DNA from 3 places in the Weizmannia sp. FSL K6-0777 genome. Region 2 is predicted to be linked to each of the others. Evidence: a T-box and tRNA genes for the amino acid it is inferred to sense, from the RefSeq annotation. Region 2 holds a T-box; the other regions hold tRNA genes.

Region 1 (6,184 bases), 440 kb from region 2:
TGCAAGGTTAAGCTGAAGAAGCGGAGCCGCAGCGAAAGCGAGTCTGAACAGGGCGAAAGAGTATGAGGCCGCAGACCCGAAACCAGGTGATCTACCCATGTCCAGGGTGAAGGCAAGGTAACACTTGCTGGAGGCCCGAACCCACGCACGTTGAAAAGTGCGGGGATGAGGTGTGGGTAGCGGAGAAATTCCAATCGAACTTGGAGATAGCTGGTTCTCTCCGAAATAGCTTTAGGGCTAGCCTCAAGCGAAGAGTTTTGGAGGTAGAGCACTGTTTGGACGAGGGGCCCTCATCGGGTTACCGAATTCAGACAAACTCCGAATGCCAAAAACTTATGCTTGGGAGTCAGACTGTGAGTGATAAGATCCATGGTCGAAAGGGAAACAGCCCAGACCGCCAGCTAAGGTCCCAAAGTATACGTTAAGTGGAAAAGGATGTGGCGTTGCTTAGACAACCAGGATGTTGGCTTAGAAGCAGCCATCATTCAAAGAGTGCGTAATAGCTCACTGGTCGAGTGACGCTGCGCCGAAAATGTACCGGGGCTAAACGTATCACCGAAGCTGCGGATGGACACCATTTGGTGTCCGTGGTAGGAGAGCGTTCTAAGGGCGTTGAAGCCGGACCGGAAGGACCGGTGGAGCGCTTAGAAGTGAGAATGCCGGTATGAGTAGCGAAAGAAGGGTGAGAATCCCTTCCACCGAATGCCTAAGGTTTCCTGAGGAAGGCTCGTCCGCTCAGGGTTAGTCGGGGCCTAAGCCGAGGCCGAAAGGCGTAGGCGATGGACAACAGGTTGATATTCCTGTACCGCCTCTTCACCGTTTGAACGATGGGGGGACGCAGGAGGATAGGGCAAGCGCGACACTGGTTGATCGCGTCCAAGCAGTTAGGCCGGTGCGGAGGCAAATCCTTCGCGCCAAGGCGGAGCTGTGATGGCGAGGGAAATTTTAGTACCGAAGTTCCTGATTCCACACTGCCAAGAAAAGCCTCTAGTGAGGTGAAAGGCGCCCGTACCGCAAACCGACACAGGTAGGCGAGGAGAGAATCCTAAGGTGAGCGAGAGAACTCTCGTTAAGGAACTCGGCAAAATGACCCCGTAACTTCGGGAGAAGGGGTGCTTTTTGGGGTGTATGCCCCGGGAAGCCGCAGTGAATAGGCCCAGGCGACTGTTTAGCAAAAACACAGGTCTCTGCGAAGCCGCAAGGCGAAGTATAGGGGCTGACACCTGCCCGGTGCTGGAAGGTTAAGGAGAGGGGTTAGCCGTAAGGCGAAGCTCTGAACTGAAGCCCCAGTAAACGGCGGCCGTAACTATAACGGTCCTAAGGTAGCGAAATTCCTTGTCAGGTAAGTTCTGACCCGCACGAAAGGTGTAACGATCTGGGCACTGTCTCAACGAGAGACTCGGTGAAATTATAGTACCTGTGAAGATGCAGGTTACCCGCGACAGGACGGAAAGACCCCATGGAGCTTTACTGCAGCCTGATATTGAATTTTGGTACAGCTTGTACAGGATAGGTAGGAGCCTTGGAAACCGGAGCGCCAGCTTCGGCGGAGGCATCGGTGGGATACTACCCTGGCTGTATTGAAATTCTAACCCGCACCCCTTACCGGGGTGGGAGACAGTGTCAGGCAGGCAGTTTGACTGGGGCGGTCGCCTCCTAAAAGGTAACGGAGGCGCCCAAAGGTTCCCTCAGAATGGTTGGAAATCATTCGCAGAGTGTAAAGGCATAAGGGAGCTTGACTGCGAGACTTACAAGTCGAGCAGGGACGAAAGTCGGGCTTAGTGATCCGGTGGTTCCGCATGGAAGGGCCATCGCTCAACGGATAAAAGCTACCCTGGGGATAACAGGCTGATCTCCCCCAAGAGTCCACATCGACGGGGAGGTTTGGCACCTCGATGTCGGCTCATCGCATCCTGGGGCTGTAGTCGGTCCCAAGGGTTGGGCTGTTCGCCCATTAAAGCGGTACGCGAGCTGGGTTCAGAACGTCGTGAGACAGTTCGGTCCCTATCCGTCGCGGGCGCAGGAAATTTGAGAGGAGCTGTCCTTAGTACGAGAGGACCGGGATGGACGCACCGCTGGTGTACCAGTTGTCTTGCCAAAGGCATCGCTGGGTAGCTATGTGCGGAAGGGATAAGTGCTGAAAGCATCTAAGCATGAAGCCCCCCTCAAGATGAGATTTCCCACAGTTTATACTGGTAAGATCCCTGAAAGATGATCAGGTTGATAGGTCCGGGGTGGAAGCGCGGCGACGCGTGGAGCTGACGGATACTAATCGATCGAGGACTTAACCAAATAGAAAAGTGAAGGCCGCCTTGAAAAAGGTGCGCTGGAGCTAGACAATTCTCAAAGTTAGAAGTAAAAACGCATTCTCCGTTTACAGTTTTTTCTCCCATCCGGTTTTCAGGGAATCACATAATTCCTGTTGATAAGAAATGAAAACTTTGTTATAATGATTTTTGTCATTAAGGTCCGGTGGCGATGGCGGAAAGGTCACACCCGTTCCCATCCCGAACACGGAAGTTAAGCTTTCCAGCGCCGATGGTAGTTGGGGGTTTCCCCCTGCGAGAGTAGGACGCTGCCGGGCTTGTATTCCGCAGTAGCTCAGTGGTAGAGCAATCGGCTGTTAACCGATCGGTCGTAGGTTCGAATCCTACCTGCGGAGCCATCATGGAGAGCTGTCCGAGAGGCCGAAGGAGCACGATTGGAAATCGTGTAGGCGGCTAAAAGCTGTCTCAAGGGTTCGAATCCCTTGCTCTCCGTCATGATCCATATGGCCCGTTGGTCAAGCGGTTAAGACACCGCCCTTTCACGGCGGTAACACGGGTTCGAATCCCGTACGGGTCATCATTATAACTGGAGGATTAGCTCAGCTGGGAGAGCGTCTGCCTTACAAGCAGAGGGTCGGCGGTTCGATCCCGTCATCCTCCACCATTTTATCATCGCGGGGTGGAGCAGTCTGGTAGCTCGTCGGGCTCATAACCCGAAGGTCGCAGGTTCAAATCCTGCCCCCGCAATTTACATATAAAGGTCCCGTAGTGTAGCGGTTATCACGCCTGCCTGTCACGCAGGAGATCGCGGGTTCGATTCCCGTCGGGACCGCCATCCATTTTACATAATTGTGGCTCGGTAGCTCAGTCGGTAGAGCAAAGGACTGAAAATCCTTGTGTCGGCGGTTCGATTCCGTCCCGAGCCACCATTTGGCCGGTCTAGCTCAATTGGTAGAGCAACTGACTTGTAATCAGTAGGTTGGGGGTTCAAGTCCTCTGGCCGGCACCACGCAATATGGAGGGGTAGCGAAGTGGCTAAACGCGGCGGACTGTAAATCCGCTCCCTCAGGGTTCGGCGGTTCGAATCCGTCCCCCTCCATTTTTTAAAGGGGCATAGTTTAAAGGTAGAACAGAGGTCTCCAAAACCTCCAGTGTGGGTTCGATTCCTACTGCCCCTGCCATTATGATGGCGGTTGTGGCGAAGTGGTTAACGCACCGGATTGTGGCTCCGGCATTCGTGGGTTCGATTCCCACCATCCGCCCCATATTTATTGGGCCATAGCCAAGCGGTAAGGCAACGGACTTTGACTCCGTCATGCGCTGGTTCGAATCCAGCTGGCCCAGTATGCGGAAGTAGTTCAGTGGTAGAACATCACCTTGCCAAGGTGGGGGTCGCGGGTTCGAATCCCGTCTTCCGCTCCATTGATGGCGGCATAGCCAAGAGGTAAGGCAGAGGTCTGCAAAACCTTTATCACCGGTTCGATTCCGGTTGCCGCCTCCATCATATCATGCCGGTGTGGCGGAATTGGCAGACGCGCACGACTCAAAATCGTGTTCCTTCGGGAGTGTCGGTTCGACCCCGACCACCGGTATAATAGCATCACATTGAAAGCTGATGCCAAATGGAACGCTTCTCAAGATAAAGAGAAGCGTTTTTTTATTGCAATTATATTATTGAAGCCGAGGCCAATTTAAGTGGCTGCTTGAAAGCGTACACTTGTGAGTATCTATAGTTTTTTAACTTGTACAAAAAGGGAATTGATCTAATAAGAAAGGTTTGGAAATACTATCTTAGATTTTCCTTTTATAATGAGAACAGAACTGGGCAGCCTACTATTTACTAGGGTTGTTTTTTCTTTTTTTCACCGTAACCGTCCCATCTTTTTCAAGATAGGCCTGGTCAATTTCATCAAGCAAAAATACGCCCTGCTTTCTCAATAACTCCGACAGTTGATTCATATCAATTTTATTTTTTTTCAGTACGACTTTGTTAATTTTTCCTTTATCGATAATCACCGTTTTATCCCCGATAAGGAATTTTTCCAGTTTATCATAGCGATAAATGAGGATGTCAAAAATGATTTTAATGATGACCTAAACAGAAAGCATCACAAGAATGTAGTACCATTTTACACTTGGGTCATAAAGGCCGTTGCCGACGATTTCAGACAGCATTATGCTCCAGATGAAGTCGATTGGCGTAAGGTTTGAAATGCTTTTGGCGCCGGTACATTTTAGACAAAAAATGAGCGCAAGAAAGCCCATAATCAATTTTAATAAGTCCATGCCAATTTGCATCGCTAACCCCCTCCTTCAAAAGGTCCGGTTTTCTCTCGATTGTTCACTTTTACGGGGCTTTCCAACGCTTGATCCAGTTATGCATACTGCTTCAACAAGCAGTCTATTTTCCATTTCGCCAACTTCATGAAGTTTGGATACCAATGCTCTTTCTGCTGCTTCTATTGGGAAGCTTGTACCCGAAACACCCAACGCCCATGGGTCCGATCATACGAGCACTGTTTTTCATTGCATTTTCCCTTAATTTCAGTATCATAAACGAACGTTCTCATCATTGGGATACACCGGACAGGTTAGGCAAATCATTTTGTTTTGGGAATCTGTTATTTTACAATAGATCTATCTTCACGAGTAGAAGGAAAGGAAGCGGACAATGGGTAGTCAAAAAAAGTTGAATGACGTTGCATTTTCGGTTTTAGATTTGATCCCCGTTTTATCTGGAAAGACACCGGCAGATTCGTTTAAAAATAGCCTAAGCCTCGCACAGCATGTTGAAAATTGGGGCTACAAACGATACTGGCTCGCGGAGCACCATAATATGGTGGGAGTAGCCAGCTCTGCAACGGCTGTTTTAGTCGGGTATATAGCGGCAGGGACGAAAACCATCCGTGTCGGGTCTGGCGGTGTGATGCTTCCAAATCATGCACCGCTTGTCGTGGCTGAGCAGTTTGGAACACTGGGTTCCATCTATCCAGGCAGAATTGATCTCGGCCTTGGCCGTGCGCCGGGTACAGACCAATTGACAGCTGCGGCGCTCAGAAGGAATTTAAGGGGCGGGGAAATGGATTTTCCGGATAATGTCCAAGAACTGATGAACTATTTTCTCTCGGATAAAGAACGCAGGACGTATGCACGGGCCGTCGTGGCAGAAGGGGTGGATGTTCCGGTTTGGCTTCTTGGGTCAAGTACATACAGTGCCACACTTGCTGCCAGGCTCGGCCTGCCGTTTTCGTTTGCAAGCCATTTTGCACCAGCGCAATTGTTTGATGCTTTATACCTTTATCGGGAGAACTTCAAACCGTCCAAGTATTTGCAAAAGCCATATGTGATTGCGTGTGTGAATGGCGTAGCAGCTGACACAGATGCAGAAGCAGAAAGGATCGCAACAAGCCTGTACCAGTTTTTCCTCGGCGTTATCCGTGGAAAATCGCAGACGCTGCAGCCGCCTGTCGATAGCATGAACGGGATTTGGACTCCGTTTGAAAAAGAAGCGGCATTGCGTCAGCTTGAATATGCTTTTATCGGTTCAAAACAGACAATCAAAGAGAAAATGGAAGAATTTTTGGATGATACACAGGTCGATGAGTTGATGTTTGTATCGCATATTTACAACCATGAAGAGCGGCTGCGGTCTTATGAGATCCTAAGTGAACTGAAGGAAGATCATATGTGAATAGGGGAGCTGTTTTGCTTCCCTTTTTCACACAATGGTTATTGACATTTTTTACGATCTGGATATAATTATAAAAGTGACATAACAAACAGTTTTGTTTGAGATTCATAGGATCATGCCGGTGTGGCGGAATTGGCAGACGCGCACGACTCAAAATCGTGTTCCTTCGGGAGTGTCGGTTCGACCCCGACCACCGGTATCAAAAGATCACATTTCAGTTTTTCGG
Region 2 (6,184 bases):
GATACATCAACATTTATAGAGGGAGGAATTTTTCATGTTGAAACTCAACTTTCGCACCAATAAAATAAGTGCTAATCGTTGGCTGTATTGAACTTTAAGTCTATCCATTATGTTGTTTGACAAAATGAATATAAAATGAAAAACACCTCGTTCCTTGGTATAGTGAGATTGACAAAAAATCACTACCACATAGAAGAGGTGTCCTCTACATGATAGACCAAAATTGCCAATACAATCAACTACCAAAAGAACTTGATTCTGTTTTTTCTGAGCTTGAAATGAAGAAGCACTTACGCCATGCTGGCATAAAAAAATCCTTTGGTTTTAGTTGTTCTTATTTGTTTCAACTTGTTTTCTGCTTGATTTTCCAACACAAGAATTGGTTTTCTCTTCTTGAGTCAAAGAAAGCAGATCAATTCCCAGCCAAGGATGCCGTGTATCGTTTCTTAAACCAATCGACGTTCAACTGGCGGCAGTTTTTACTTCTTTTGAGCACATTTACTATTCGCAAAGTAGAACGCCTTACTGACAAAAGTCGTCCTAAAGTCTTCATTGTTGATGACTCATCGTTTTATCGAAATCGTAGTCAAAAAGTAGAACTGCTGGCTCGTTGCTTTGACCACGCTTCTCTTAAAATGCGTTTTTATAAAGGATTTCGCATGTTAACTTTAGGCTGGTCGGACGGCTACACCTTCATGCCCATTGACTTCTCTTTACTCAGTTCCAAGAAGGCTCAGATTAATGGAATCTCTGAACAAATTGATAAACGTACCTGTGGGTATAAACGCCGTAAAAATGCTTTACAGTCAGAACCCGAACAGATCCCTAGTATGCTCAAACGAGCGCTTGCCAGTGGAATAAATGCAAGCTATGTTCTAATGGATTCTTGGTTTACTTTGCCTCCACTTGTCAAAGCCATTGTGGAACAAGGTTTAGACGTGATTGGCATGGTCAAGGAAACAAAACAACGATATAACGTTGACGGAAAGCTGGTTTCGTTAAAGCAGCTCTATCGCCTGGCTCAACCCCTACAGTCGAAGAAGGGTATCCTTCGCTCTATCCGTACCGTTATGGCGAATGGAACTCCTGTAAAAGTTATATTCGTTCAAAACAGAAACAAGAAAAGTGAATGGCTTGCCCTCCTCAGTACGGACTGCACCCTTTCCGAACAGGAAATTGTTCGAATCTATGGGATGCGTTGGGATATTGAAGTGTTCTTTAAGACGACAAAATCGCTTTTAAAACTTGAAAAAGAGCTCCAAAGTCGCTCGTATGATGGGTTAATCAGCCATACCACTATTGTATTTGCACGTTTTATCGTGCTATCGTGGCAAAACCGCTGCAACACCGATCAAAGAACAATAGGCAGGCTGTTTTATGAACTTTGCGACGAAGTAAATGAACTTGATTGGGCTGTTGCATTGCAGCAGTTAATCGAGCTTCTTCAAGACGCACTAAAACAGACCAATAAAAGATTTAAAAAGTTAATTCAAAGTCAACTGGAACAGTGGATCTCTGGCCTACCTAGTTATATCAAAGCTTATTTGCCAATTTCACTCTGCGAAAGTTGAGTTGAAAGAAAAGGATTTTGTTGCTTTTTTAACAGAGGCTGGCAGATATGATAAAACAGCGGAGAAGTGTACGGTTTGCGGGATCATTTTGCCATCGTTTTCGGATTATTTGCTGAGAGGGCCGGCGGGAGCACTGGGGACAAAGTATAATGTGATCAGCTATAGTGAACAAGGGCTGACCGTCATTCCAATCAATAATATTACGGGCAATATGTTACCGGACGAAACGGCATTTATTCCGGGAGAAAAGATCACAAGCATGAAAACTGTTCCGAAGCTTACTTACCACAGACTGTATGTTGGGACTTCGGATGGTACGGCTGTTTTCCGATTAAACAAAGTGCTAATCGGTTACGGCTGGCATAAAAGAAATTTGCCGTCATTCATTGCAACTGTAAACGGATTGGAAGAGCCGGTGCACATATAGAAGGAGCGGCTTTTTCCGCTCCCTTGTTACGCCTGGCTCAGCCCCTGCTCGAGCGTTTCCAGCATCATTTTTTGTTCCTGTGTATCCGCATGGTTCCAAATGACTTCAAAGAGGACGCCGAGCCCCGGGAGCATTTTTTCTTCGCCCCTTTGAATGGCATCGACAATCGTATCTTTTAACTGATCTTGCGTGTCCTCTTTTACATTGTGAATGACTGCTTTCCGCAAGTCCAAATCCATTTCGGTTCAGCTCCTTTGATCACTTTCACTGCTAGCATTTCACATGGCCACAATTTTTATGTATACTATTCCAAGGAAAACTTAACGAAAAGGGAGCAAACACGTTGAAATACATACAATCCTTGCAAAATCCGCAAGTAAAGCATTGGAAAAAACTCACCGCGAAAAAAGAACGCGAAAAAACATTTACTTATTTGCTGGAAGGGTTCCATCTCGTCGAAGAAGCGCTGAAAGAAGAAGTAGTGACAGAAATTATTGTTGAAGAAGGCGTGGACCTGCCAAACCGCTGGAATACGGAAGGGGTGCCGGTAACCACTGTCACGCATGAAATCAGCAAAACGCTTGCCGATACAGAAACGACGCAAGGCATTTTTGCCGTGTGCCGGATGAAAAAACAGCCGTCCAAAATCATCGGCAGGCGTTATCTTTTAATTGATGCCGTGCAGGATCCCGGCAATACAGGAACGATGATCCGGACGGCGGACGCAGCCGGGTTTGATGCCGTTATTTTCGGCAAGGGCACGGCGGATCCGTACAGCCCGAAAGTGTTGCGTGCGGCACAAGGAAGCCATCTCCACGTCGGGCTTTTAAAAGGCGATTTAAACATGTGGATTGAAAAACTGAACGAAGCGGCAGTGCCGGTTTACGGAACAGCGCTTGAAAACGGCGTAACGTTTCGCGAAGTAAATCCAGGTGATGCCTTTGCGATCCTTGTTGGCAATGAAGGAAGCGGCGTACACCCTGACTTGCTTGCGCAAACGGAACAAAATTTGTCCATCCCGATTTTCGGCAAAAGCGAGTCGCTAAATGTTGCGGTGGCAGCCGGCATTTTAATGTATGACTTTGCGATGCGGTCGTAATTTCGGCGGAAAAAGTGAATGTATCCATGTTTGAGGCAAAAAAGCAGACCTATAAAATGCATGAGGTGAAGCAGCGGCAGAATGATGAAAAACAGCTGGGACAATTTTTCAGCATGGGTGCCAATAAGGAACGGGGGAGGGCGTTTTCATGAGAGCGGCTGCACTGCTTGACCAGAATAAAAAGGTGACCCTCAACACGTTCATTTATTGCGAAAAAATTCGCGTGAAAACGGCCGCGCCTGTGACTAAAATGGGAAGGCACTTTATCCTCTAAGATAAACATCTAGAGAGAGGTCACTTTCCGTTTGAAATTGCGGGCATTTCCCGCTATAATAAAACATAATTGAAAAATGATAAAAACCATGACAGGGAAAAGTAGCTTGATCTTCGCCATGCAGGGAGAAAATGCCGTAGACTGGAAGCATTTTTATGGGGAAATGAAGCGAAGTTCACCCCTCGAGTTGCCGCTTGGACCATTGCCTGCAATGTAAAGGCGGGACGGTTAAAAGCCGTTATTGAAATGAAGCGAACATAATTTAATTATGTTAATTAGGGTGGTACCGCGAACCATTGCCTCGTCCCTTTTCCAGGACGGGGCTTTTTTAACGCCCAAAACTTAAAGGAGGTACAAGAAAATGGAAGAAACGTTGAAAGCACTGCAAACCGAAGCGCTTGCCAAAATTGGTGCGGCTGCTGATTTAAAAACGCTGAACGAGATCCGTGTCGCCTATCTCGGCAAAAAAGGCCCGATTACGGAAGTTTTGCGCGGCATGGGAAAGCTGTCAGCAGAAGAACGGCCGAAAATGGGCGCGCTCGCCAATGAAGTGCGTGCCGCCATTCAAACAGGTATCGAAAAAAAGCAGGCGGCATTGGAAGCGGAAGCCGTCGAGCGACAATTGGCATCTGAAAAAATTGATGTCACGCTGCCGGGCCGCCCGGTAAAAGCAGGCAGCCACCATCCGCTTACAAAAGTCATTGAGGAAATTGAAGACTTGTTTATCGGGATGGGCTATACGATTGCCGAGGGGCCGGAAGTGGAAACCGATTACTACAATTTTGAAGCGCTGAACCTGCCGAAAGGGCATCCGGCACGCGATATGCAGGATACCTTTTACATAACCGATGACATTTTGCTCAGGACCCATACTTCACCAAACCAAGCGCGGACAATGGAAAAACATCACGGCAAAGGGCCAGTCAAAATCATCTGCCCAGGGAAAGTATACCGCCGCGACAATGATGATGCGACCCATTCCCACCAGTTTATGCAGATTGAAGGGCTCGTTGTTGACGAAAACATTACGATGGCCGATTTAAAAGGGACGTTGGAAGTGTTTGCGAAAAAATTATTCGGTGAAGACCGTGAAATCCGGCTGCGCCCGAGCTTTTTCCCGTTCACTGAACCGAGTGTTGAAATGGATATTTCATGCAAAATGTGCGGTGGGCACGGTTGCCATGTATGCAAAGGCACCGGCTGGATTGAAATTTTGGGCGCCGGCATGGTCCACCCGCGCGTATTACGGATGTCCGGCTTTGATCCGGAAAAATATACCGGTTTTGCATTTGGCATGGGGCCGGAGCGGATTGCGATGCTGAAATACGGCGTTGATGACATCCGCCACTTTTATACAAATGACATTCGTTTTTTACGGCAGTTTTCCGTACAAGAATAAGGAGGGTCAAACATGTTTGTTTCATATAAATGGCTGCAGGAATATGTAGATTTGGACGGCATTTCGCCGGAAGAACTGGCTGAAAAAATTACGCGGACCGGGATTGAAGTCGAAAGCGTGGCATTTAAGGGGGAAGGCATTAAAAATGTCGTTGTCGGGCATGTTTTGGAAAAAGAAAAGCATCCGAACGCCGATAAATTAAACAAATGCCTGGTTGATATCGGGGAAGGTGAGCCTGTCCAAATTATTTGCGGCGCGCCAAACGTCGATAAAGGGCAGAAAGTTGCCGTTGCCAAACCGGGCGCCTGGCTGCCGGGGCATGTAAAAATCAAACGCTCGAAACTGCGCGGCGAGGAGTCGAACGGGATGATCTGCTCACTGCAGGAACTCGGTGTTGAAAGCAAGCTCGTCCAAAAAGAGTATGCAAACGGCATTTATGTGTTCCCGGATGATGTGGAAGTGGGGAAGGATGTGCTGCCACTTTTAGGATTGGATGATACGATTATTGAACTGGGGCTTACTCCGAACCGGGCGGACTGCATGAGCATGCTTGGCGTTGCCTACGAAGTAGCAGCGATCCTTGGAAAAGACGTGAAATTGCCGGAAACAAAAGTGCAGGAAGCATCCGATAAAGCTGCTGATGCCATTTCGGTCCGTGTCGAGGCAAAAGAAGCAGCGCCGCTTTACACATTAAAAGTCATCCGCAACGTGAAAATCGGCCCGTCCCCGCTCTGGATGCAGGCGCGGCTCATGGCAGAAGGAATCCGCCCGCACAACAATGTGGTCGACATTACGAACTATATTTTGCTCGAATACGGCCAGCCACTCCATGCGTTTGACTATGACAAGCTCGGTTCCAAAGAAATTGTCGTCCGCATGGCGCGTGAAGGGGAAAAAATGGTCACGCTCGATGACCAGGAGCGCACGTTAAAAGATGTCCATCTTGTCATTACGAACGGCACTGAACCTGTCGCAATGGCCGGTGTCATGGGCGGCGCCAATTCGGAAGTATCCGAAACGACGACAAACGTACTTTTGGAATCCGCCTATTTTGACGCCGGAACAATTCGGACGGCTTCAAAAGACCACGGCCTGCGCAGCGAGGCAAGCAGCCGTTATGAAAGAGGGATTGATCCGAACCGCGTTGTGCCCGCAGCAGAACGGGCCGCAATGCTGATTGCCAAATATGCGGGTGGAGAAGTGCTTGCCGGAATGGTTGCCGAAAATCATTTGCATATTGAGCCGGCTGTTGTCACCATTACGCTGGAAAAAATCAACCGTGTGCTCGGAACGCAAATTTCAGCGGAAGAAGTGCTCCGTATTTTTAAACGTCTCCAGTTTGAAGCATCATGGGAAGACGGCCGTTTTACAGTGATTGTGCCAACCCGCCGCGGCGATATTACGATTGAGGAAG
Region 3 (6,184 bases), 190 kb from region 2:
TTGACCAAATGTTTTCCATTCCTGCTTTGCAACCGTCCCGTCAAACGCAAAACCGCCGAAAAGCACAGGCCCTGTTCCCGTTTCACCGGTTCCCGAATAAACTTCGCCCGCCCCCTTCAAATTTCGCCATTCGTCTTCCATTTGGGCAAAACCGTCAGAGGCTGTGACCGTACATGACCATACGCAGCCAAAACCGACAAATACGGTTTCGCGATCGGCATCCTGCCAGAAAAACCGGCTGCCGTAAAAATGCGCGGCACCCGCTGTAAAAAGGCGGAGCGGATCCGGTGCAGTGCGGCATTTTATGACTTTGCTTACCAGTTTTAATGCCGGCGCCGTTTTTTCTTTCATTAATATATCCTCATTAGCCAAAAGATCTCCTCCAAACCTCTCTTACTTTTTGCCGGGCCATCTATCACAGTTTTCATATGAAAACTTAACATTTTTATGAACATACCTCATCTATTATATAAAATTTGCCGGTTAAATTCAGCAAAACGGCTTAAAATAAGATTGCCAACCAAATACATTGACACATGGGCCTGATTTCCCTAAACTTTAAATGTACTAATTTCGCCATATTTATATAAGAATAGCATAAAAGGAGAGTAAGAAGATGAATGCGCAATCTTCTCCAGCAATCGGCCCTGACAAAGGCTGGCGGATCTGGTGGCAATTAACACGGCCCCATACTTTAACGGCCGGTTTTGTGCCTGTCATTCTCGGGACAGTACTGGCTTTGGGCATTGCCCGCATCAATCTGCTGCTGTTTGCTGCAATGCTGGTTGCAACCCTGTTAATTCAGGCAGCAACCAATATGTTTAATGAATATTACGATTACAAACGCGGCCTTGATACCGAGCATTCCGTCGGGATCGGCGGGGCAATTGTCAGAAACGGCATCAAACCGAAAACGGTGCTCCACCTCGCCTTTGCTTTTTTCGGTGCAGCCATGCTGATCGGCGTTTACATTTGCTCGCAAAGTTCCTGGTGGATTGCTGTAATCGGCACTGTCTGCATGCTTGTTGCTTATCTTTACACTGCAGGGCCTTTTCCAATTTCATCAACGCCGCTTGGCGAACTGATTTCCGGCTTTTTTATGGGTGTAATTATTATATTAATATCGTTTTTTATCCAGACAAAAACGATCACATGGCCGATTGTATTTATTTCGATTCCGATTATGATTTTAATCGGTGCCATTATGCTGTCGAATAATATCCGCGATCTGGACGGCGATAAAGCAAATGGCAGAAAAACGATCGCCATTCTGCTCGGCCGGAAAGGAGCCATCCTGCTTCTGGCCGCAATGTTTGCCCTTTCCTATCTCTGGATGGCCGGGCTCGTTTTGTTCGGTGTTGTAACCCCGTGGGTATTGCTCGTTTTCGTCAGCACACCGAAACCGGTCCGGGCCATTAAAGGCTTTATTGGAAAAAGTGAACCGTTGCAAATGCTGCCTGCCATGAAAGCAACCGCACAGACAAACACCATTTTCGGGGTGCTTTTATCCATCAGCTTTTTGATCGATCATTTTATTTAAAAACAAACGGCGGAGTGTAACACTCCGCCGTTTGTTTTTGCGTTTTTTCTATCATACTTTACCGGACCCGTAGCCTGGGTGAAGTCCTGAAGAGGTTTGCAGAAGTGAAAAAACGCGCAAAAAAAGCTACTCCGGCAGTTTCCGGAACAGCTTCGTGACCAGTATGACCCGTACGGGATTCGAACCCGTGTTACCGCCGTGAAAGGGCGGTGTCTTAACCGCTTGACCAACGGGCCAAAAATGGCGGAGAAGGAGGGATTTGAACCCTCGCGCCGCTAATCGCGACCTACACCCTTAGCAGGGGCGCCTCTTCAGCCACTTGAGTACTTCTCCATATGGCTCCGCAGGTAGGATTCGAACCTACGACCGATCGGTTAACAGCCGATTGCTCTACCACTGAGCTACTGCGGAATATATGGGCCTAAATGGACTTGAACCATCGACCTCACGCTTATCAGGCGTGCGCTCTAACCAGCTGAGCTATAGGCCCAAAGTGGAGCGGGTGATGGGAATCGAACCCACGACAACAGCTTGGAAGGCTGTGGTTTTACCACTAAACTACACCCGCAGCAAAGGGCGGATGATGGGAATCGAACCCATGAATGCCGGAGCCACAATCCGGTGCGTTAACCACTTCGCCACAACCGCCATATATTTTTCATTGAAACCAATGGTGGCTCGGGACGGAATCGAACCGCCGACACAAGGATTTTCAGTCCTTTGCTCTACCGACTGAGCTACCGAGCCAAAACAAGCGGTCCCGACGGGAATCGAACCCGCGATCTCCTGCGTGACAGGCAGGCGTGATAACCGCTACACCACGGGACCAATTGCGGGGGCAGGATTTGAACCTGCGACCTTCGGGTTATGAGCCCGACGAGCTACCAGACTGCTCCACCCCGCGATGATAAAATAATGAAATGGCGGAGGAAGAGGGATTCGAACCCCCGCGCGGTGTAACCCGCCTGTCGGTTTTCAAGACCGATCCCTTCAGCCAGACTTGGGTATTCCTCCGTATGAAAAAATAAAAAATGGTGGACCTTGTAGGACTCGAACCTACGACCGGACGGTTATGAGCCGTCTGCTCTAACCAGCTGAGCTAAAGGTCCGATATATACAAAATATAGCGGCGGAGGGGATCGAACCCCCGACCTCACGGGTATGAACCGTACGCTCTAGCCAGCTGAGCTACGCCGCCGTTATTTGACTCTGTTTGGTGGATTGGTGGAGCCTAGCGGGATCGAACCGCTGACCTCCTGCGTGCAAAGCAGGCGCTCTCCCAGCTGAGCTAAGGCCCCGTTATGATCTTCATGGTCGGGAAGACAGGATTTGAACCTGCGACCCCATGGTCCCTAACCATGTGCTCTGCCAAGCTGAGCTACTTCCCGAAACAGGAATAAGCGCGCCCAAGAGGAGTCGAACCCCTAACCTTTTGATCCGTAGTCAAACGCTCTATCCAATTGAGCTATGGGCGCATTTGTCATGGTACTGATGCCGAGGACCGGAGTCGAACCGGTACGGTAGTCACCTACCGCAGGATTTTAAGTCCTGTGCGTCTGCCAATTCCGCCACCCCGGCGGGATAAAATGGAGCGGAAGACGGGATTCGAACCCGCGACCCCCACCTTGGCAAGGTGATGTTCTACCACTGAACTACTTCCGCATATCGTGCTAAACAGTGCGGGTGAAGGGAGTCGAACCCCCACGCCTTGCGGCGCCAGATCCTAAGTCTGGTGCGTCTGCCAATTCCGCCACACCCGCGGATAAGATAAATGGTGAGCCATGCAGGATTCGAACCTGCGACCCTCTGATTAAAAGTCAGATGCTCTACCAACTGAGCTAATGGCTCATATTCCGATAACGACATTACTTGTCACAAAGAAAATTATACTATATTGGGTTAAATATGTACATATCTATTTTCTTTCAGGATTCCCGCAAGTATGGTGCCGGTCACAAGGCAGTATCCCCGGCCTCCCGATAGAAAGCCGGTTGCCCCTGAACCGGGATGGCATAAAAATGGAGGATGACGGGATCGAACCGCCGACCCTCTGCTTGTAAGGCAGACGCTCTCCCAGCTGAGCTAATCCTCCGTATTATGGCCCGGCAACGTCCTACTCTCGCAGGAGGAAACCCCCAACTACCATCGGCGCTGGAAAGCTTAACTTCCGAGTTCGGGATGTGTTCGGGTGTGTCCTTTCCGCCATCATCACCGGACCTGTATTTTATTTGGGATGTGTTCCCTGAAAACCGGATGGGAGAAAAAACTGTAAACGGAGAATAGCTTTAAAAATTGTCCAGCTCCGGTGCCTAGCCCCTCGAGGTCGAATAACCTGCCCGCCACGGAGCCAAAAGACGGCTCCATGCCGGTCAGAACATTCGCTTGTCGGGGCTAAACAAGGCACCTCCGCTTTTCTATTGTCCAGTTCCGGGCGCTATCGGCTAGTGAACTTCCCGTCCCCCTTTCCTACGATAAGCGGGCATCGACTCGCCTTTTAAGGCTCGTCGTGTTTCCTTTATCTCAGGCGGGGGCCTTGAAGTTCATACGCCGATGAGCGAGCGCCCTTCACTTTTCTATTTGGTTAAGTCCTCGATCGATTAGTATCCGTCAGCTGCACGCGTCGCCGCGCTTCCACCCCGGACCTATCAACCTGATCATCTTTCAGGGATCTTACCAGTATAAACTGTGGGAAATCTCATCTTGAGGGGGGCTTCATGCTTAGATGCTTTCAGCACTTATCCCTTCCGCACATAGCTACCCAGCGATGCCTTTGGCAAGACAACTGGTACACCAGCGGTGCGTCCATCCCGGTCCTCTCGTACTAAGGACAGCTCCTCTCAAATTTCCTGCGCCCGCGACGGATAGGGACCGAACTGTCTCACGACGTTCTGAACCCAGCTCGCGTACCGCTTTAATGGGCGAACAGCCCAACCCTTGGGACCGACTACAGCCCCAGGATGCGATGAGCCGACATCGAGGTGCCAAACCTCCCCGTCGATGTGGACTCTTGGGGGAGATCAGCCTGTTATCCCCAGGGTAGCTTTTATCCGTTGAGCGATGGCCCTTCCATGCGGAACCACCGGATCACTAAGCCCGACTTTCGTCCCTGCCCGACTTGTAAGTCTCGCAGTCAAGCTCCCTTATGCCTTTACACTCTGCGAATGATTTCCAACCATTCTGAGGGAACCTTTGGGCGCCTCCGTTACCTTTTAGGAGGCGACCGCCCCAGTCAAACTGCCTGCCTGACACTGTCTCCCACCCCGGTAAGGGGTGCGGGTTAGAATTTCAATACAGCCAGGGTAGTATCCCACCGATGCCTCCGCCGAAGCTGGCGCTCCGGTTTCCAAGGCTCCTACCTATCCTGTACAAGCTGTACCAAAATTCAATATCAGGCTGCAGTAAAGCTCCATGGGGTCTTTCCGTCCTGTCGCGGGTAACCTGCATCTTCACAGGTACTATAATTTCACCGAGTCTCTCGTTGAGACAGTGCCCAGATCGTTACACCTTTCGTGCGGGTCAGAACTTACCTGACAAGGAATTTCGCTACCTTAGGACCGTTATAGTTACGGCCGCCGTTTACTGGGGCTTCAGTTCAGAGCTTCGCCTTACGGCTAACCCCTCTCCTTAACCTTCCAGCACCGGGCAGGTGTCAGCCCCTATACTTCGCCTTGCGGCTTCGCAGAGACCTGTGTTTTTGCTAAACAGTCGCCTGGGCCTATTCACTGCGGCTTCCCGGGGCATACACCCCAAAAAGCACCCCTTCTCCCGAAGTTACGGGGTCATTTTGCCGAGTTCCTTAACGAGAGTTCTCTCGCTCACCTTAGGATTCTCTCCTCGCCTACCTGTGTCGGTTTGCGGTACGGGCGCCTTTCACCTCACTAGAGGCTTTTCTTGGCAGTGTGGAATCAGGAACTTCGGTACTAAAATTTCCCTCGCCATCACAGCTCCGCCTTGGCGCGAAGGATTTGCCTCCGCACCGGCCTAACTGCTTGGACGCGATCAACCAGTGTCGCGCTTGCCCTATCCTCCTGCGTCCCCCCATCGTTCAAACGGTGAAGAGGCGGTACAGGAATATCAACCTGTTGTCCATCGCCTACGCCTTTCGGCCTCGGCTTAGGCCCCGACTAACCCTGAGCGGACGAGCCTTCCTCAGGAAACCTTAGGCATTCGGTGGAAGGGATTCTCACCCTTCTTTCGCTACTCATACCGGCATTCTCACTTCTAAGCGCTCCACCGGTCCTTCCGGTCCGGCTTCAACGCCCTTAGAACGCTCTCCTACCACGGACACCAAACGGTGTCCATCCGCAGCTTCGGTGATACGTTTAGCCCCGGTACATTTTCGGCGCAGCGTCACTCGACCAGTGAGCTATTACGCACTCTTTGAATGATGGCTGCTTCTAAGCCAACATCCTGGTTGTCTAAGCAACGCCACATCCTTTTCCACTTAACGTATACTTTGGGACCTTAGCTGGCGGTCTGGGCTGTTTCCCTTTCGACCATGGATCTTATCACTCACAGTCTGACTCCCAAGCATAAGTTTTTGGCATTCGGAGTTTGTCTGAATTCGGTAACCCGATGAGGGCCCCTCGTCCAAACAGTGCTCTACCTCCAAAACTCTTCGCTTGAGGCTAGCCCTAAAGCTAT

The links. The T-box of region 2 lies ahead of pheS (phenylalanine--tRNA ligase subunit alpha). A T-box ahead of a tRNA ligase gene usually reads a tRNA of that ligase, here a tRNA-Phe.
Region 1: it has a tRNA-Phe gene. The T-box ahead of pheS (phenylalanine--tRNA ligase subunit alpha) is inferred to sense a tRNA for this amino acid. The anticodon was not compared.
Region 3: it has a tRNA-Phe gene. The T-box ahead of pheS (phenylalanine--tRNA ligase subunit alpha) is inferred to sense a tRNA for this amino acid. The anticodon was not compared.

What each region holds. Positions count from the first base shown of each region.
Region 1 is NZ_CP151971.1:2,622,377-2,628,560, reverse strand. Features, by position in the region: rRNA gene NST70_RS12695 (23S ribosomal RNA) at 1-2,292, shown strand, start outside; rRNA gene rrf (5S ribosomal RNA) at 2,469-2,584, shown strand; tRNA gene NST70_RS12685 (tRNA-Asn) at 2,591-2,665, shown strand; tRNA gene NST70_RS12680 (tRNA-Ser) at 2,670-2,759, shown strand; tRNA gene NST70_RS12675 (tRNA-Glu) at 2,773-2,844, shown strand; tRNA gene NST70_RS12670 (tRNA-Val) at 2,856-2,931, shown strand; tRNA gene NST70_RS12665 (tRNA-Met) at 2,941-3,014, shown strand; tRNA gene NST70_RS12660 (tRNA-Asp) at 3,027-3,102, shown strand; tRNA gene NST70_RS12655 (tRNA-Phe) at 3,121-3,196, shown strand; tRNA gene NST70_RS12650 (tRNA-Thr) at 3,201-3,276, shown strand; tRNA gene NST70_RS12645 (tRNA-Tyr) at 3,285-3,366, shown strand; tRNA gene NST70_RS12640 (tRNA-Trp) at 3,375-3,448, shown strand; tRNA gene NST70_RS12635 (tRNA-His) at 3,457-3,532, shown strand; tRNA gene NST70_RS12630 (tRNA-Gln) at 3,540-3,611, shown strand; tRNA gene NST70_RS12625 (tRNA-Gly) at 3,615-3,689, shown strand; tRNA gene NST70_RS12620 (tRNA-Cys) at 3,695-3,768, shown strand; tRNA gene NST70_RS12615 (tRNA-Leu) at 3,778-3,859, shown strand; gene NST70_RS12610 (YetF domain-containing protein) at 4,101-4,313, opposite strand; gene NST70_RS12605 (hypothetical protein) at 4,362-4,565, opposite strand; gene NST70_RS12600 (LLM class flavin-dependent oxidoreductase) at 4,939-5,958, shown strand; tRNA gene NST70_RS12595 (tRNA-Leu) at 6,076-6,157, shown strand.
Region 2 is NZ_CP151971.1:2,186,744-2,192,927, reverse strand. Features, by position in the region: gene NST70_RS10505 (transposase) at 210-1,571, shown strand; gene NST70_RS10500 (hypothetical protein) at 1,573-1,998, shown strand; gene sspI (small acid-soluble spore protein SspI) at 2,025-2,237, opposite strand; gene NST70_RS10490 (RNA methyltransferase) at 2,342-3,097, shown strand; gene NST70_RS10485 (hypothetical protein) at 3,246-3,371, shown strand; T-box leader at 3,451-3,683, shown strand; gene pheS (phenylalanine--tRNA ligase subunit alpha) at 3,733-4,770, shown strand; gene pheT (phenylalanine--tRNA ligase subunit beta) at 4,783-6,184, shown strand, end outside.
Region 3 is NZ_CP151971.1:2,374,697-2,380,880, forward strand. Features, by position in the region: gene NST70_RS11335 (isochorismate synthase) at 1-372, opposite strand, end outside; gene NST70_RS11340 (1,4-dihydroxy-2-naphthoate polyprenyltransferase) at 617-1,540, shown strand; tRNA gene NST70_RS11345 (tRNA-Glu) at 1,705-1,776, opposite strand; tRNA gene NST70_RS11350 (tRNA-Ser) at 1,782-1,873, opposite strand; tRNA gene NST70_RS11355 (tRNA-Asn) at 1,877-1,951, opposite strand; tRNA gene NST70_RS11360 (tRNA-Ile) at 1,957-2,030, opposite strand; tRNA gene NST70_RS11365 (tRNA-Gly) at 2,035-2,108, opposite strand; tRNA gene NST70_RS11370 (tRNA-His) at 2,116-2,188, opposite strand; tRNA gene NST70_RS11375 (tRNA-Phe) at 2,212-2,287, opposite strand; tRNA gene NST70_RS11380 (tRNA-Asp) at 2,296-2,368, opposite strand; tRNA gene NST70_RS11385 (tRNA-Met) at 2,371-2,444, opposite strand; tRNA gene NST70_RS11390 (tRNA-Ser) at 2,462-2,554, opposite strand; tRNA gene NST70_RS11395 (tRNA-Ile) at 2,573-2,649, opposite strand; tRNA gene NST70_RS11400 (tRNA-Met) at 2,665-2,738, opposite strand; tRNA gene NST70_RS11405 (tRNA-Ala) at 2,763-2,838, opposite strand; tRNA gene NST70_RS11410 (tRNA-Pro) at 2,852-2,928, opposite strand; tRNA gene NST70_RS11415 (tRNA-Arg) at 2,942-3,015, opposite strand; tRNA gene NST70_RS11420 (tRNA-Leu) at 3,033-3,118, opposite strand; tRNA gene NST70_RS11425 (tRNA-Gly) at 3,128-3,202, opposite strand; tRNA gene NST70_RS11430 (tRNA-Leu) at 3,219-3,300, opposite strand; tRNA gene NST70_RS11435 (tRNA-Lys) at 3,313-3,388, opposite strand; tRNA gene NST70_RS11440 (tRNA-Val) at 3,560-3,632, opposite strand; rRNA gene rrf (5S ribosomal RNA) at 3,641-3,756, opposite strand; rRNA gene NST70_RS11450 (23S ribosomal RNA) at 4,118-6,184, opposite strand, start outside.